Regions from separate parts of the Streptomyces sp. FIT100 genome, predicted to be linked through region 3. Evidence: riboswitches for the same ligand, from Rfam matches in the RefSeq annotation. Region 3 holds a riboswitch; each other region holds the start of a gene.

What was found. Region 3 has a riboswitch for cyclic di-AMP ahead of KK483_RS03105 (C40 family peptidase). Riboswitches for the same ligand answer to the same signal wherever they lie in the genome.
Positions count from the first base shown of each region.
Region 1: another riboswitch for cyclic di-AMP. It lies ahead of KK483_RS27215 (M23 family metallopeptidase); the one in region 3 lies ahead of KK483_RS03105 (C40 family peptidase).
Region 2: another riboswitch for cyclic di-AMP. It lies ahead of KK483_RS21895 (C40 family peptidase); the one in region 3 lies ahead of KK483_RS03105 (C40 family peptidase).

Region 1 covers NZ_CP075715.1:6,039,723-6,044,455, forward strand. Annotated here, with positions in the region: gene KK483_RS27205 (pitrilysin family protein) at 1-848, shown strand, start outside; gene KK483_RS27210 (pitrilysin family protein) at 869-2,251, shown strand; cyclic di-AMP (ydaO/yuaA leader) riboswitch at 2,483-2,647, shown strand; gene KK483_RS27215 (M23 family metallopeptidase) at 2,660-3,436, shown strand; gene KK483_RS27220 (GntR family transcriptional regulator) at 3,678-4,361, shown strand; gene KK483_RS27225 (HPr family phosphocarrier protein) at 4,572-4,733, opposite strand, start outside.
Region 2 covers NZ_CP075715.1:4,822,682-4,827,414, reverse strand. Annotated here, with positions in the region: gene pcrA (DNA helicase PcrA) at 1-2,128, opposite strand, end outside; cyclic di-AMP (ydaO/yuaA leader) riboswitch at 2,462-2,626, shown strand; gene KK483_RS21895 (C40 family peptidase) at 2,625-3,824, shown strand; gene KK483_RS21890 (hypothetical protein) at 4,052-4,405, opposite strand; gene KK483_RS21885 (C40 family peptidase) at 4,667-4,733, shown strand, end outside.
Region 3 covers NZ_CP075715.1:743,419-748,151, forward strand. Annotated here, with positions in the region: gene KK483_RS03085 (alpha/beta hydrolase) at 1-266, opposite strand, end outside; gene KK483_RS03090 (hypothetical protein) at 278-604, opposite strand; gene KK483_RS03095 (ClpP family protease) at 784-1,419, shown strand; gene KK483_RS03100 (hypothetical protein) at 1,426-1,734, shown strand; cyclic di-AMP (ydaO/yuaA leader) riboswitch at 2,101-2,256, shown strand; gene KK483_RS03105 (C40 family peptidase) at 2,260-2,736, shown strand; gene KK483_RS03110 (DUF6328 family protein) at 2,818-3,405, shown strand; gene KK483_RS03115 (ATP-binding protein) at 3,520-3,960, opposite strand; gene KK483_RS03120 (8-amino-7-oxononanoate synthase) at 4,402-4,733, opposite strand, start outside.

The DNA of each region.
Region 1 (4,733 bases), 5.3 Mb from region 3:
ACCACCACACCCCGATCGGCTCCATGGCCGACCTGGACGCGGCGACGCTGGAGGACGCGCGGAGCTTCTTCCGCACGTACTACGCGCCGAACAACGCGGTGCTCTCGGTCGTCGGCGACATCGACCCCCGGCAGACGCTCGCCTGGATCGAGAAGTACTTCGGCACGATCCCCTCCCACGACGGCAAGCAGCCGCCGCGCGACGGCAGCCTCCCCGACACCATCGGCGAGCAGCTGCGCGAGGTCGTGGTGGAGGAGGTGCCCGCCCGTGCGCTGATGGCCGCCTACCGGCTGCCGCACGACGGCACCCGCGAGTGCGACGCCGCCGACCTGGCGCTGACCGTCCTCGGCGGCGGCGAGTCGTCCCGGCTGCACAACCGCCTGGTGCGCCACGACCGTACGGCCGTCGCCGCCGGCTTCGGGCTGCTGCGGCTCGCCGGGGCGCCCTCGCTCGGCTGGCTGGACGTGAAGACCTCCGGCGGGGTCGAGGTGCCCGGCATCGAGGCCGCGGTCGACGACGAGCTGGAGCGGTTCGCCGCCGAGGGCCCTACACCCGAGGAGATGGAGCGGGCCCAGGCGCAGCTGGAGCGCGAATGGCTGGACAGGCTCGGCACGGTCGCGGGCCGCGCGGACGAACTGTGCCGGTACGCCGTGCTGTTCGGCGACCCGATGCTGGCGTTCAGCGCCGTGTCGCGGGTCCTCGACGTCACCGCCGAGGAGGTGCGGGCCGTCGCCCGGGCCCGGCTGCGCCCGGACAACAGGGCGGTGCTGGTGTACGAACCCGTCCAGGCCGCCGAGGGCACCGAGGGCACCGAGGACAACGACGACGCAGAGGGGGCGGACCAGTGACCGACGCTGCCGCGACCACCATGGAGTTCCACCCGCAGCCGACGGCCGGCGAGGCGAAGCCGTGGGCCTTCCCCGCCCCCGAGCGCGGCACGCTCGACAACGGGCTGACCGTGCTGCGCTGCCACCGCCCCGGCCAGCAGGTGATCGCCGTCGAGATCTTCCTCGACGCCCCGCTGGACGCGGAGCCCCAAGGGCTCGACGGTGTCGCCACGATCATGGCCCGCGCCCTCTCCGAGGGCACCGACAAGCACACGGCGGAGGAGTTCGCGGCCGAGCTGGAGCGCTGCGGCGCCACGCTCGACTCGCACGCCGACCACCCCGGCGTGCGGGTCTCCCTGGAGGTGCCGGTCTCCCGGCTGCCGAAGGGGCTCGGCCTGCTCGCCGAGGCCCTGCGCGCGCCCCTGTTCGCGGACAGCGAGGTCGAGCGGCTCGTACAGAACCGGCTGGACGAGATCCCGCACGAGACCGCCAACCCCGCACGCCGCGCCGCCAAGGAGCTCTCCAAGCAGCTCTTCCCGGCCACTTCCCGGATGTCCCGGCCCCGCCAGGGCAGCGAGGAGACCGTGGAGCGCATCGACTCCGCGGCCGTGCGCGCCTTCTACGAGGCCCACATCCGGCCCGCCACCGCCACCGCCGTCATCGTCGGCGACCTCACCGGTGTCGACGTGGACACCGTGCTGGCCGACACCCTCGGCGACTGGTCCGGCGGCGCCGCCCAGCGCCGCCCCGCGCCGCCGATCACCGCCGACGACACGGGCCGCGTCGTCATCGTCGACCGCCCCGGCGCGGTCCAGACGCAGCTGCTCATCGGGCGTATCGGCCCGGACCGCCACGACCGCGTCTGGCCGGCCCAGGTCCTCGGCACGTACTGCCTGGGCGGCACCCTCACCTCCCGCCTGGACCGTGTCCTGCGCGAGGAGAAGGGCTACACGTACGGGGTCCGGGCCTTCGGCCAGGTCCTGCGCTCCGCTGCGCCTTCTTCCCCGGGAGGGGCTACGGGCGCGGCGATGCTCGCCATCAGCGGCTCCGTCGACACCCCGAACACGGGGCCGGCTCTGGACGACCTGTGGAAGGTGCTGCGCACCCTCGCGGCGGAGGGTCTGACGGACGCCGAGCGCGATGTCGCCGTGCAGAACCTGGTGGGCGTGGCCCCGCTCAAGTACGAGACGGCGGCGTCCGTCGCGGGCACGCTGGCCGACCAGGTCGAGCAGCACCTCCCGGACGACTTCCAGGCGGAGCTCTACGCCCGGCTGGCCGAGACCGGCACCGTCGAGGCGACGGCCGCGGCCGTCAACGCCTTCCCGGTGGACCGGCTCGTCACCGTCCTCGTCGGTGACGCCTCCCAGATCGCGGAGCCGGTGCGGGCGCTCGGCATCGGACAAGTGACGGTCGTCACGGGCTGATTGTCCGAGGAGTGGATCCCGGCTGACCGGGGAGCGGCTCCCGAGCAGAGGGAAGGGCCCCGTTGGCGGTGCGCCAACGGGGCCCTTCCGTATGTCCGTTTTGTTGGCGAGACGGCGTGTCTGCCCTGTGGCATGAACAACAATTCCGGGTGTCCGTTTGGTGATTGAAAGATGACCGGCTTAGCGTCATCTGCGCTGTCCGCCGGTTGCACCAGCCGCGCCCGCGGCATCGGGCAGCCATCGCCGAGTCCCCGTCGGGCGCGAGCCTGGGGAACCGGGGACCCACATGTCCCCCTTGGGGTGAATCGGACGCCTTCGTCTGTGCGGAGGGGCCCGTAGGAGACCTTCCTGCTCCGAACCCGTCAGCTAACCCGGTAGGCGAGAAGGAAGGAAAGGATCAGCCTCTTCATGGCGTTCACCCGTGCCACCGGGAAGCATCGTGGTCCGAGCCGGCTGGCGCGCAAGCGCGCGGGCATCGCCGGAGCGGCGGCCATCGCCACCACCGGCGTCATCGGAACCCTCGCCTCCCCGGCGCTCGCCGCCGACACGGACACCTTCGCCGTCGAGGACACCGGCCTGCTCCAGGCCGTCGTCGCCGACGACACCACCCTCGCCGACCGGATCGACGCCCAGGCCGACGCCCAGCAGCAGGAGGCCGATCTGGCCGCCGCCCGCGCCAAGGCCGAGGCCGAGGCGAAGCGCAAGGCGGAGGCCCGCGCCAAGGCGGCGCGTGCCGCCAAGGAGCGCGCCGCCCGTGAGGCCGAGCGCAAGCGCCTGATGTCCTACACGCTCCCGGTCGCCGGCTCCTACGTCTCCACGGGTTACCAGGCCGGCGGCGCCGTCTGGTCCTCCGGTACCCACACCGGTGTCGACTTCCACGCCGCCTCCGGGACCCCGGTCGTCGCCGTCGGCATGGGCGAGGTCGTGGAGGCCGGCTGGGGCGGTGCGTACGGCAACAACATCGTGATCCGTATGAAGGACGGCACGTACACCCAGTACGGCCACCTGTCCTCCATCGGCGTCTCGGTCGGCCAGACCGTCACCCCGGGCCAGCGGATCGGACTCTCCGGGGCGACCGGCAACACGACCGGACCGCACCTCCACTTCGAGGCCCGCACGAGCCCCGAATACGGCTCGGACATCGACCCGGTCGCGTACCTGCGCGGCCACGGCGTCAGGGTCTGACGGCCGCTCCGGGCGGCACTGACACCAGCGGGGCCCCGGGTCCGGTCACGCCGACCGGACCCGGGGCCTTCGCCTTCGGTCCACCCCGGGGCCTTCTCCTTCGTCGTCTTCCGGCCAAAAGATATCCATGCATTACCGTGAACCGCCGTAGACCATCGGAAATTCCGGTCCGCTGCAATAGAGTCACCGAACAGACAACCCTTCGGCTGGGTTTCGCGCGGATAAAAGGCGGAGGTTCGGTATGCGCATTCCTGCGCGCTCGGTATGCACGGCGATCCGCGACGACATCGTCTCCGGCGTCTTCGAGCGCGGCAGCCGGCTCACCGAGGAGCAGCTGGCGCGCCGCTACGGCGTCTCGCGTGTCCCGGTGCGCGAAGCGCTGCGCACCCTGGAGTCGGAGGGGTTCGTCACCACCCGGCGGCATGCCGGCGCGTGTGTGGCCGAGCCCACCGAGCAGGAGGCGGCCGACCTGCTGGAGATCCGGCTGCTGCTGGAGCCCCTCGGCGCCGCACGCGCTGCCCAGCGACGCACGGACGCGCATCTCAAGGTCCTGCGTGGCCTGGTCAGACTGGGTCAGGAGCGGGCCCGGCGCGGCCAGGGCGAGGATCTGCGCTCGCTGGGCGGCTGGTTCCACGAGACGCTCGCGCAGGCGTCCGGCAGCCCAGGACTGATCGCGCTGCTCACCCAGCTCCGCCACAAGATCGCATGGATGTACACCGTCGAGGCGCCCGCCCAGCCGGTCGAGTCCTGGGGCGAGCACGGCGCCATCGTGGACGCGGTCGCGCGGGGCGACGTGGAGCGGGCACGGGCGCTCACCACCCTGCACGCGGAGCGCACGACGGCGGCGCACCGGCTGCGAATTGCGCCGCAGAGGGCCGTGAGGACTTCGCAACATGCCGTAAACACGGCGAGCGTCCGCTATTAACAAAGGCGCCGTATACAAAGGTCGGCGCTTTTGTTTCTTCGTTTTCCCGGGGCTTTTGCCGAGCGCATAGGGACGAGCGCATAGGGACGAGCGCATACGGACGAGCGTGTACCGCCGAGCGCATACGACGGAGCCGCGGTCACCGGTGAATTCCGGTGCCGCGGCTCAGTCGTGTGCATGCCTTGGCCGGCCGATGGCCGGGCGACCGTCTCAGACGGTCTCGGGAAGCTCCTCAAGACCCTCGGCGACCAGCTTCGCCAGACGGTCGAGAGCGGCTTCGGCGCCGTCCGCGTCCGAGGCGAGGACGATCTCCTCGCCGCCCTCCGCGCCGAGGCCGAGCACCGCGAGCATCGAGGCGGCGTTCACCGGGGT
Region 2 (4,733 bases), 4.1 Mb from region 3:
TGTACGCCGGCTGGCCCCAGGCGCTCCGCATCGACGACCGGGTCAGATAGAGCCGCTCGCGGGCGCGTGTGATGCCCACGTACGCCAGCCGGCGCTCCTCCTCCAGCTCCTTGGTCTGGCCCAACGCCCGCATGTGCGGGAAGACGCCGTCCTCCATGCCCGTGAGGAAGACGACCGGGAACTCCAGACCCTTGGCCGTGTGCAGCGTCATCAGTGTGATGACGCCGGCGCCTTCTTCGTCCTCGTCGGGGATCTGGTCGGAGTCGGCGACGAGCGCGACCTGCTCCAGGAACTCGGCGAGCGTGCCCGAGCCCTCCTCGTCGCCGCGCGCCTGCTCGTATTCGAGCGCGACCGCGGCAAGCTCCTGGAGGTTCTCGATACGGGTCTCGTCCTGCGGGTCGGTCGACGCCTGCAACTCGGCGAGGTAACCGGTCCGTTCGAGCACGGCCTCCAGGACCGTCGCGGGGCCCGCACCGGACTCGACGATCGTGCCGAGCTCCTCCATCAGCGTGTTGAACCGCTTCACGGCGTTCGCGGAGCGGGCCGCCATGCCGTACGCCTCGTCCACGCGGCGCAGCGCCTGCGGGAAGGTGATCTTCTCGCGCAGCGCCAGCGCGTCGACCATCGCCTCGGCGCGCTCGCCGATGCCGCGCTTGGGCACATTGAGGATGCGGCGCAGCGGGACGTTGTCCTCGGGGTTGGCGAGGACGCGCAGGTAGGCGAGGACGTCCCGGACCTCCTTGCGCTCGTAGAAGCGCACGCCGCCGACGACCTTGTAGGGCAGGCCGACGCGGATGAAGATCTCTTCGAAGACGCGGGACTGGGCGTTCGTCCGGTAGAAGACCGCGACGTCGCCGGCCTTGGCCTCGCCCGCGTCCGTCAGCCGGTCGATCTCGTCGGCGACGAACTGGGCCTCGTCGTGCTCGGTGTCCGCGACGTAGCCGGTGATCTGGGCGCCTGCGCCCGCGTTCGTCCACAGGTTCTTGGGGCGGCGGCTCTCGTTGCGCTCGATCACCGCATTGGCGGCCGACAGGATCGTCTGCGTCGAGCGGTAGTTCTGCTCCAGCAGGATCGTCGTAGCCTCCGGGTAGTCCTCCTCGAACTGGAGGATGTTGCGGATCGTGGCGCCGCGGAAGGCGTAGATCGACTGGTCGGCGTCGCCCACGACGCACAGCTCGGCCGGGCCGAGGTCCTCGTACCCGGGGCCGACCAGCTCGCGCACCAGCGTGTACTGCGCGTGGTTGGTGTCCTGGTACTCGTCGACCAGGACGTGGCGGAACCGGCGCCGGTAGTGCTCGGCAACGTCCGGGAACGCCTGGAGCAGATGGACCGCGGTCATGATGATGTCGTCGAAGTCCAGCGCGTTGGCCTCGCGCAGCCGCGCCTGGTACATCCGGTACGCCTCTGCCAGCGTCTTCTCGAACCCGTCGGCGGCCTGGTCGGCGAAGGTCTCCTCGTCGATCAGCTCGTTCTTCAGGTTCGAGATCTTGGCGCTGAACGACTTCGGGGGGTAGCGCTTCGGATCGAGGTCGAGGTCGCGGCAGACGAGGGCCATGAGCCGCTTCGAGTCGGCGGCGTCGTAGATCGAGAAGGACGACGTGAAGCCGAGCCTCTTGCTCTCCCTGCGCAGGATGCGGACGCAGGCGCTGTGGAAGGTGGAGACCCACATGGCGTTGGCGCGCGGGCCGACGAGGTGCTCGACGCGCTCCTTCATCTCGCCCGCGGCCTTGTTGGTGAACGTGATCGCCAGTATCTGACCGGGGTGGACGTGGCGGGTCGCCAGCAGATGGGCGATCCGGTGGGTCAGCACCCGGGTCTTGCCGGAGCCGGCGCCGGCCACGATGAGCAGGGGCGAGCCGGTGTGGACGACGGCGGCGCGCTGCTGCTCGTTCAGGCCGTCGAGCAGTGCGGCCGGGTCCACGGCGGGGCGGTGCGCTCCGTCCCGGTAGTAGGCGTCCCGGGCCGGGGGCACGTCGAACTTCCCCTCGAAGAGGTCGTGCGGGACCTCCTCGCGGGGCCCGTGCTCGTCCGGCTCGTGGAGCTCGTCGTGCTCGGGCGGCGGGGGCTCCTCCGGTCCCGAGGTGCGCCGGAGGTCCGCCAGGAAGCTGTCGTCAAAGAGGCTGCTCATCGCTTTACGAGTCTAGGCCGCCGCACTGACACTCCGCCGCCGCCTTGGCGACAACAGGTCCCCTCCCGCCGCGACCGGTCCGCGGTCCGGCCTGCCGCCCGGTCCGCCGTCCGGTCCGCCGTCCGGTCCGCCGTCCGACCCCTGTCCGGCCTGCTGCCCAGCCGGCCGTGCGGCCGCTTCCGGCCGGGCACGCTGCGTGGCGCAACGACCACGGCACGCTAAGGTCACGAAAATGTATCGGACATATCGCGCATCGTCCTTCACATGGGCCCCACACTTTGGCTAGCGTGCACGCCCAGGCGGCCCGAACCCCCTTGGCGACCAACGCCGATCGGGCAGCCCACGCCGAATCCGGACTTTCCGCAAGGAAGTTCGGAACCGGGGACCCACCATGCGCAACTGGGGTGAATCGGGCCAAAGTCAACTCGGCCCGTAGGACAGCCTTCCGTTCCGTCCGAACCCGACAGCTAACCCGGTAGGCGGTCGACGGAAGGAGATGGCGGCCTTGGCGTCGCATCGCAAGACCCGTACCCGTACACGTCCCCGTACGAAATCCCCCGCCGTCGGGTTCACGACGGCCGCCCTCGCGGGCATGACCCTCCTCTCCACCCAGAGCGCCCAGGCCGAGCCGCGGCCCAGCGTCGAAGAGGTCCAGAAGAAGGTCGACGACCTCTACCGGCAGGCGGGCAGTGCGACCCAGCAGTACAACAAGGCCAAAGAGGAGACCGCGCAGCAGCGCCGCGAGGTGGGCCAGATCCTCGACGACGTCGCCAAGCGCACCGAGTCGCTGAACGAGGCGCGCCGCACGCTCGGTTCGTACGCGGCGGCGCAGTACCGGACCGGTGCGGTCACGCCGACCGCGGCGCTGCTCTTCGCCGACAGCCCGCAGGCGTACTTCGACCAGACCCATCTGATGGACCGGCTCTCCGACGAGCAGCGGGGCGCCGTCGCCGACTTCGAGAAGCAGCAGGCGGCGGCCGCGAAGCAGCGCGCCAAGGCGACGGAGAGCCTGGAGACGCTGACCGCCTCGCAGCAGTCGCTGCGCACCAGCAAGGAAGCCGTCCAGAACAAGCTCGCCGAGGCGCGGACGCTGCTGGCGGAGCTGACGGCCGAGGAGAAGGCGCGGCTCGCGGAGCTGGAGCGCAAGAAGGCCGAAGAGGCCCGCCGCAAGGCCGAGGAGAGGGCCAGAGCCGAGGCGGAGGCGAAAGCCAAGGCCGAGGCGGAGGCGGAGGCCGAGCGCCGGGCACAGGAGCAGGCGCAGCAGGAGGAAAGCGCCGGGACCGGGACCGGTTCGGGTACGGGTACCGGTACCGGCACGGGCAGCTCGACCGGCTCCGGCACCTACGCCGCCAAGGCCGAGAAGGTCCTCGCCTTCGCCCGCGCCCAGATCGGCAAGCCGTACGTCTGGGGCGCGACCGGGCCCAGCTCGTTCGACTGCTCCGGCCTCACCCAGGCCGCGTGGAAGGAGGCCGGCGTCGAGCTGCCCCGCACCACGTGGGACCAGGTCGAGGTCGGCACGCGCGTCGCCACGGCGGACCTGCTCCCCGGTGACCTGGTCTTCTTCTACGACGACATCAGCCACGTCGGCATCTACATAGGCGACGGCAAGATGATCCACGCGCCGAAGCCGGGCACGAACGTCCGCGAGGAGTCGATCTACTACATGCCGATCTACGGGAGCGTCCGACCGGCCTGACGCCCTGTCGTGCGCGAGACGCGTGACTGACCCCCGGCCGCGGGCGGCCGGGGGTCAGTCACGTCTCCGGACGGGCTCGGTCACGTTCCCGGCCGGGTGTCACGTCCACAACGTCGCGATGCTGCAATTCCCGGGGGACAACCCCCGGACCCCCGGCCCGGTGTCACGTCCACAACGTCGCAATGCTGCAATTCCCGGGGGACAACCTCCGGCCCCCCGGCCGGACGTCACGTCCACAACGTCGCAATGAAAATGTTCGCCAGCGTCAGGCCGCCCACCGCCGCGAACGCGCCCTTGCCCACCGTCTCCTCGTCCCGCTTGACGTAGACCAGGGCGAGGATCACCACCAGCACCGCCAGCTTGATCCCGACCTTCAGGTTGTTCACCGCCTGGTCGTCGGCCTGGTTGAGCCCCACCAGCGCCACGCCCGTGACCAGCATGGTCAGCGCACCGTGCAGCATCGCGGGCGTGAAGCGCGCCGTTCCCTCGCCCATCGACTTCATCTGGGTCAGGAAGCCGCCGAGCAGCGCCGCGATACCGATGATGTGCAGGGCGACAAAGACATTGATGAGTACGTCCATGGCACCGGAGCCTAGCCGCACGGTCCGAAAGCGACCCCGGCGGTCCGACTCCCGCCAATAACGGTCATGGTGGCGCCTCGCCCCGCCCGGCAGGTTTAGCGTCCTCCCCCAGGTGACCGACTCCCCACCGCCGCCGGCAGCAGGGCGGAACGGTCGGCCACCACGCCGATGGATCCGGCGGCGGTCCGCCTCCCCTGGGCGGTCCGCCGCCGGACCGTACCGCACGATCCACCTGCCGGACTCCGGAAGGACTGGCCCCTCGTGGCAGCGCACCGCAAACCCAAGCAGCAGCGCACGTTCGGCGGATCGGCCGGGCGCACCGCGCTCA
Region 3 (4,733 bases):
ATGTACACCAGAGCGCCGACGCGGTCGTGGGTGCCCGCTTTGGTGATCAGCGTCCCACCGTAGGAGTGACCGACCAGCACGATCGGGCCGGGAACGTGGTTGAGCGTGAAGTTGACGCACGCGACGTCGCTTTCGAGCGAGTCGAGGCCGTGCTGTGAGGCGAAAACCTCGTGCCCTTCAGCCTGGAGCGTGGGGATGAGCTTGTTGAAGCACGACCCATCCGCCCAGAGTCCGTGGGCGAAGACAATGCTGGGCTTGCCCGCCATGGCATTTCCTCCTACAGAGAGATCAAATACGAAAAATTGCACCACATTGCACGTTTGGTGCCTATTCTTGCGTGATGGCCGGGCGTGTCCCCCCATCCCAATTGTTGGGCCGATGAGGTTGAACGTGTTGTCGTGGCGGTCATCCGTTGAGCCACCGGAATCACCGCGATCGCCGCGACCATCGCCTTCCCTTTGAACGTCGCGACGCTGCTGGTGGGATTCGGCGAGATCAGGCGGCACAGGCGCGCGGCCGGCAGCCGGAATCCTGAACGGCAATGGACAGCGACGGTACCGAAGACCTGCCCACGCTGGTGGACCAGGCCTTCCAGGCCCTGCACGGCTGAGCCGACCACACCCCGAGAGCCGCAGGCGCGGGGAGGACGGCCCCGACGCCGCGCAGCCGCCACTCCCCCGGGCTTCCTGCCCCCTCCACCCCACAGCGCAACTCCCTCACCATAATTATCTGTACGTCCTGTACATTTTTTACAGAGACTCGCGCCCCGAGGAGAGGTACGCCATGAACCGGCCTTCCGCCCGCTACGTCCTGCCCGAGCTGACCGAGCGCACCAGCTCCGGCTTCCGCTCGCTCGACCCGTACTCGAAGCTCCTGCAGGAGCGGATCGTCTTCCTCGGCAGCGCCGTCGACGACACCTCGGCCAACGACCTCATCGCCCAGTTCCTGTACCTCGAGTACGACGCCCCTGACCAGGACATCAGCCTCTACATCAACTCGCCTGGCGGCAGCGTCAGCGCCATGACGTCGATCTACGACACCATGCAGGTGGTGAGGTGCGACATCGCGACGACCTGCCTCGGCCAGGCCGCCTCCACCGCCGCCGTCCTGCTCGCGGCCGGCACGCCCGGCAAGCGCATGGCCCTGCCCGGCGCCCGGGTGGTCGTCCAGCAGCCCGCGCTGCCCGAGCCCGTACAGGGACAGCCGACCGATCTGGACATCCAGGCGCGGGAGTTGCTGCGGCTGCGCGATCAGATCACCACGATCCTCGCTCGCCACACGGGTCACAGCTCCGGGCGTGTCGCCGCCGACCTCGAACGCGACACGGTGTTCAATGCCCAAGCGGCCAGGGATTACGGTCTGATCGATCACATCATCAAGAACCGCAAGGCGTCCGCCGCTTCGCCGCTGGTGCGGTGACGGCCCGTGCTGCCTCCGGAGCCTCCACCGCTGCCCGCACTGACGCGCGCCGAAAGCGAGTTCATCGACTGCTGGCTCGAAGTCGTCGACCAGCTGGGACGGATCAATCCGGCCCGGGCCACCCGCACCTACGGCGCGCTGCGCGCCGCACAGGCGCTGGCCGTTCGGGCGGCCGCACTCCGCGACTCGCTCGCTCTGATGCACGCACGGGGCGAGAACGAGCTGCACACGCCCACATTGGCCCGTGCCCTGCGGGTGTTGGACGGGGAGCGGCGCGCCGCGCGGATCACCCTCCCGCCCGAGTCCACGAGTTGACGCCGCGGCACCCCGACGCGCCGTGGCGGCGCGCCACGCTGGGCCACAAGGCGTACGAGTGGGTGTCGCCCATCCGGGGCAGACGTGGCATCGGCTTGCGTGGCTGCGAGTTGCGCCGCAGGTTGGTCCATCCGGTGGAGTCGGCCGTTCCGTTGCTGGTACGGCGCTCGTTCCCGCGCCACTCGACCTCGGCCGAACGGCCGTCTCCACTCGAACGGATCAGCCGTGAGGAGCCTCACATATCGTCGTTTCCAACCAGAAATCCGGCACGGAATGAGTCAAGATCCCTGGGACGACAAGCCCCCGCCACCACGGCGGGGCGGTCCGGGCGGACGCCGAGTCCTGCCGCCGCACCGGATGCCTGGTCGACATGAAGTGCTTCGGCAGGAGTGGAGGACCCATGCAGTACGGGCCGGCCGCCACCCGCGACCGGTCCTCGGGGTGAAGCCGCTTCCGCGGCCGGGCGTCTTCGCAGGCCCGAACCCGACAGGTCATCCTTCACAGGCGGCTGACGAAGGGTTGCGCATGGCTGCGCAGACACAACTTCCGTCCCTGCTGTCCCGGACGGGTGCCGTTTCGGCTCTGACCATCGCCGCCGTCGGCGGCTCCTTGCTCGTACCGGGCGGCACGGCGGAGGCCCACGCCGCCTCGGGACACGCGGCGAAGGCCCTCAAGGTGGCCGCGTCGAAGAGGGGATCCCCGTACCGGTGGGGCGCCACGGGCCCGAACCGGTTCGACTGCTCCGGGCTGACGCAGTACGCCTTCAAGAGGGCCGGCAAGCGCCTGCCGCGTACGGCCCAGGCCCAGTACAACCGCACCCGCCACATCCCCGCCTCCCGCCGCAGCGTCGGCGACCTGGTGTTCTTCCACTGGGGCGGCGCCGTGTACCACGTGGGGATCTACGCCGGCCACGGAAAGATGTGGCACTCCCCCAAGACCGGTTCCGTCGTGAAGCTGAGCAAGATCTGGGCCAAGAACGTCCGGTACGGCCGCGTCCGCTGACCCTCGTGGTCGGCCGGCAGGCCGCAAGCCGCAAGCCGAGGAGACCGGCATGTTCCGCGGGGTACGGGCAACTCGTACGGTATGCCCGACACCGACCCCCGTACCCCGCGGAACGATCCCCCTCCGGACGGCACCGGGGAGCTCCCCCCGGACGGCACCGAGCGTGACGAGACCGAGCCCGAGCGGGCCGACCGCAACTTCGCCGAGCTGCTCCAGGAGCTGCGGGTCACCCAGACGGGCGTGCAGATCCTGTTCGCCTTCCTGCTGACCATCGCCTTCACGGCCGCGTTCCCCCGGCTCGACTCCTTCCAGCGCGGCACGTACGTGACCACGCTGCTGCTGTCCGTGCTGGCCGCGGTGCTGTTCACGGCGCCCGCCGCGGTCCATCGCGGCCTGTTCCGGCAGGGCGCCAAACCGGAGATCGTGACGGTCTCCTCGCGACTGGCCGCTGCCGGCCTCGCGGTCCTCGCGCCGGCGCTCGCCTCCGCGGTGCTGCTGGTCGTCGACGTCGTGCACGGCACGCCCGAAGGCATCGTCACCGCCGTGGCGACGCTGCTCGTCTGCGCCGTGCTCTGGGGAGTCCTGCCCGCGATGATACGGCGGAGGCTCAAAGGGTCGGCGGACCCGTCACCGGGGCCGGACCGAGAGCGGTCGGGGTCCGTCCGCTGACGCCGCACGGCACACGCCGCACGGCACACGGGCGGGCGGGGTCACGCCCGAGATGTGCGGCCACCGCCTCGGATACGGGGCCGCCGCCCCCTGAGGCGCCGCCGCCCCCGTACGTCAACCGCCGGAAGGCCCCGGGAACGGTGTCCACGGAAGGGCGATCCACACCGTCTTGCCGCCCTCGGGGGTCGGGGTCACCGACAGGCGGCCGCCGTACTCCGCGGTGAGCCAGCGGATGATGACCATGCCGCGGCCGTTGTCCTGCTGGACCGCGGCCGGGAGGCGCTGGGGCCAGCGGGGGTGGCTGTCGGTGACGCCGATGCGCAGCTGCTCGTCGCGTACCAGGCGGAGGGCGACGGTGAAGGTCGGCGACTGGCCGAAGGTGTGCTGCACCGCGTTGGTGGCGAGTTCGGAGACGATCAGCCGGACGGTGTCCGCGGTGTCCGCCTCCCCGGGGAGGCCCCATTCGGCGAGGACGCCGCTGACGTACCTCCGCGCGGCGGAGACCGAGGCGGGATCGCTCGGCAGAGTGACGGAGGCTTCCTGGAGGTCTGCCATGGCGAGCTGTCCCTTTCCCACCGGGGCCGGTTGCCGGTACGTGGCGACACGCAGCGGATGAGGAGCCGGCGCGGCCTCGGATTGCGCTGGGCGCCAGACTGCCACCCTTGCCACCGCCGTTGGAGGCGATCCACCCGGGTATGCAGGGATCTGTCGCTCGAAGCGGTGAACTCTGCGACGCGAGAGCGTATTTGGCCGCACGCCCGGTGGCCCCGGGTCGCCCTGCCCTGCCCCGGGCTGCCCTGCCATGCGCGGGCCGCGGCTCGCGCGGGGACTCCATCGGCCGGGCGGCACGGGCGGGTTCGGCGCGCACGCCGGACAGCTCGACCCTGCCGGAGCTGCTCCGGGCGCCGACTCCGCGCGTGCGGTGGCGCGTTCGGCGCCGGACGGGACGCCTCCGGCGGCCTTGGACTCGCTGGTGGAGGTGGGGCCCGACCGGGTTCAGCGGGGCGGTGCGGCCCGAAGGATCACGCCGACGGCGTCGTCGATCTGCCGGTCGGTGAGGTCGGCCCGCGCGGTGAGCCGGATCCGGGAGATGCCGTCCGGGACGGACGGGGGCCGGAAGCAGCCCACGGCCAGCCCGCCGGCCCGGCAGTCCGCGGCCCATCGCACGGCCGCCTCGGGCGACGGCGCCTGTACGGAGACGACCGCCGCGTCCGGGCGTGCCGCGGTCAGCCCGGCGTCCGTCAGCCGCTCGTACAGCGTGGTGGCGACGGTGCGCGCCCGCCCGGCGAGCTCCGGTTCCCGGCGCAGCAGCCGCAGACTCGCGAGTG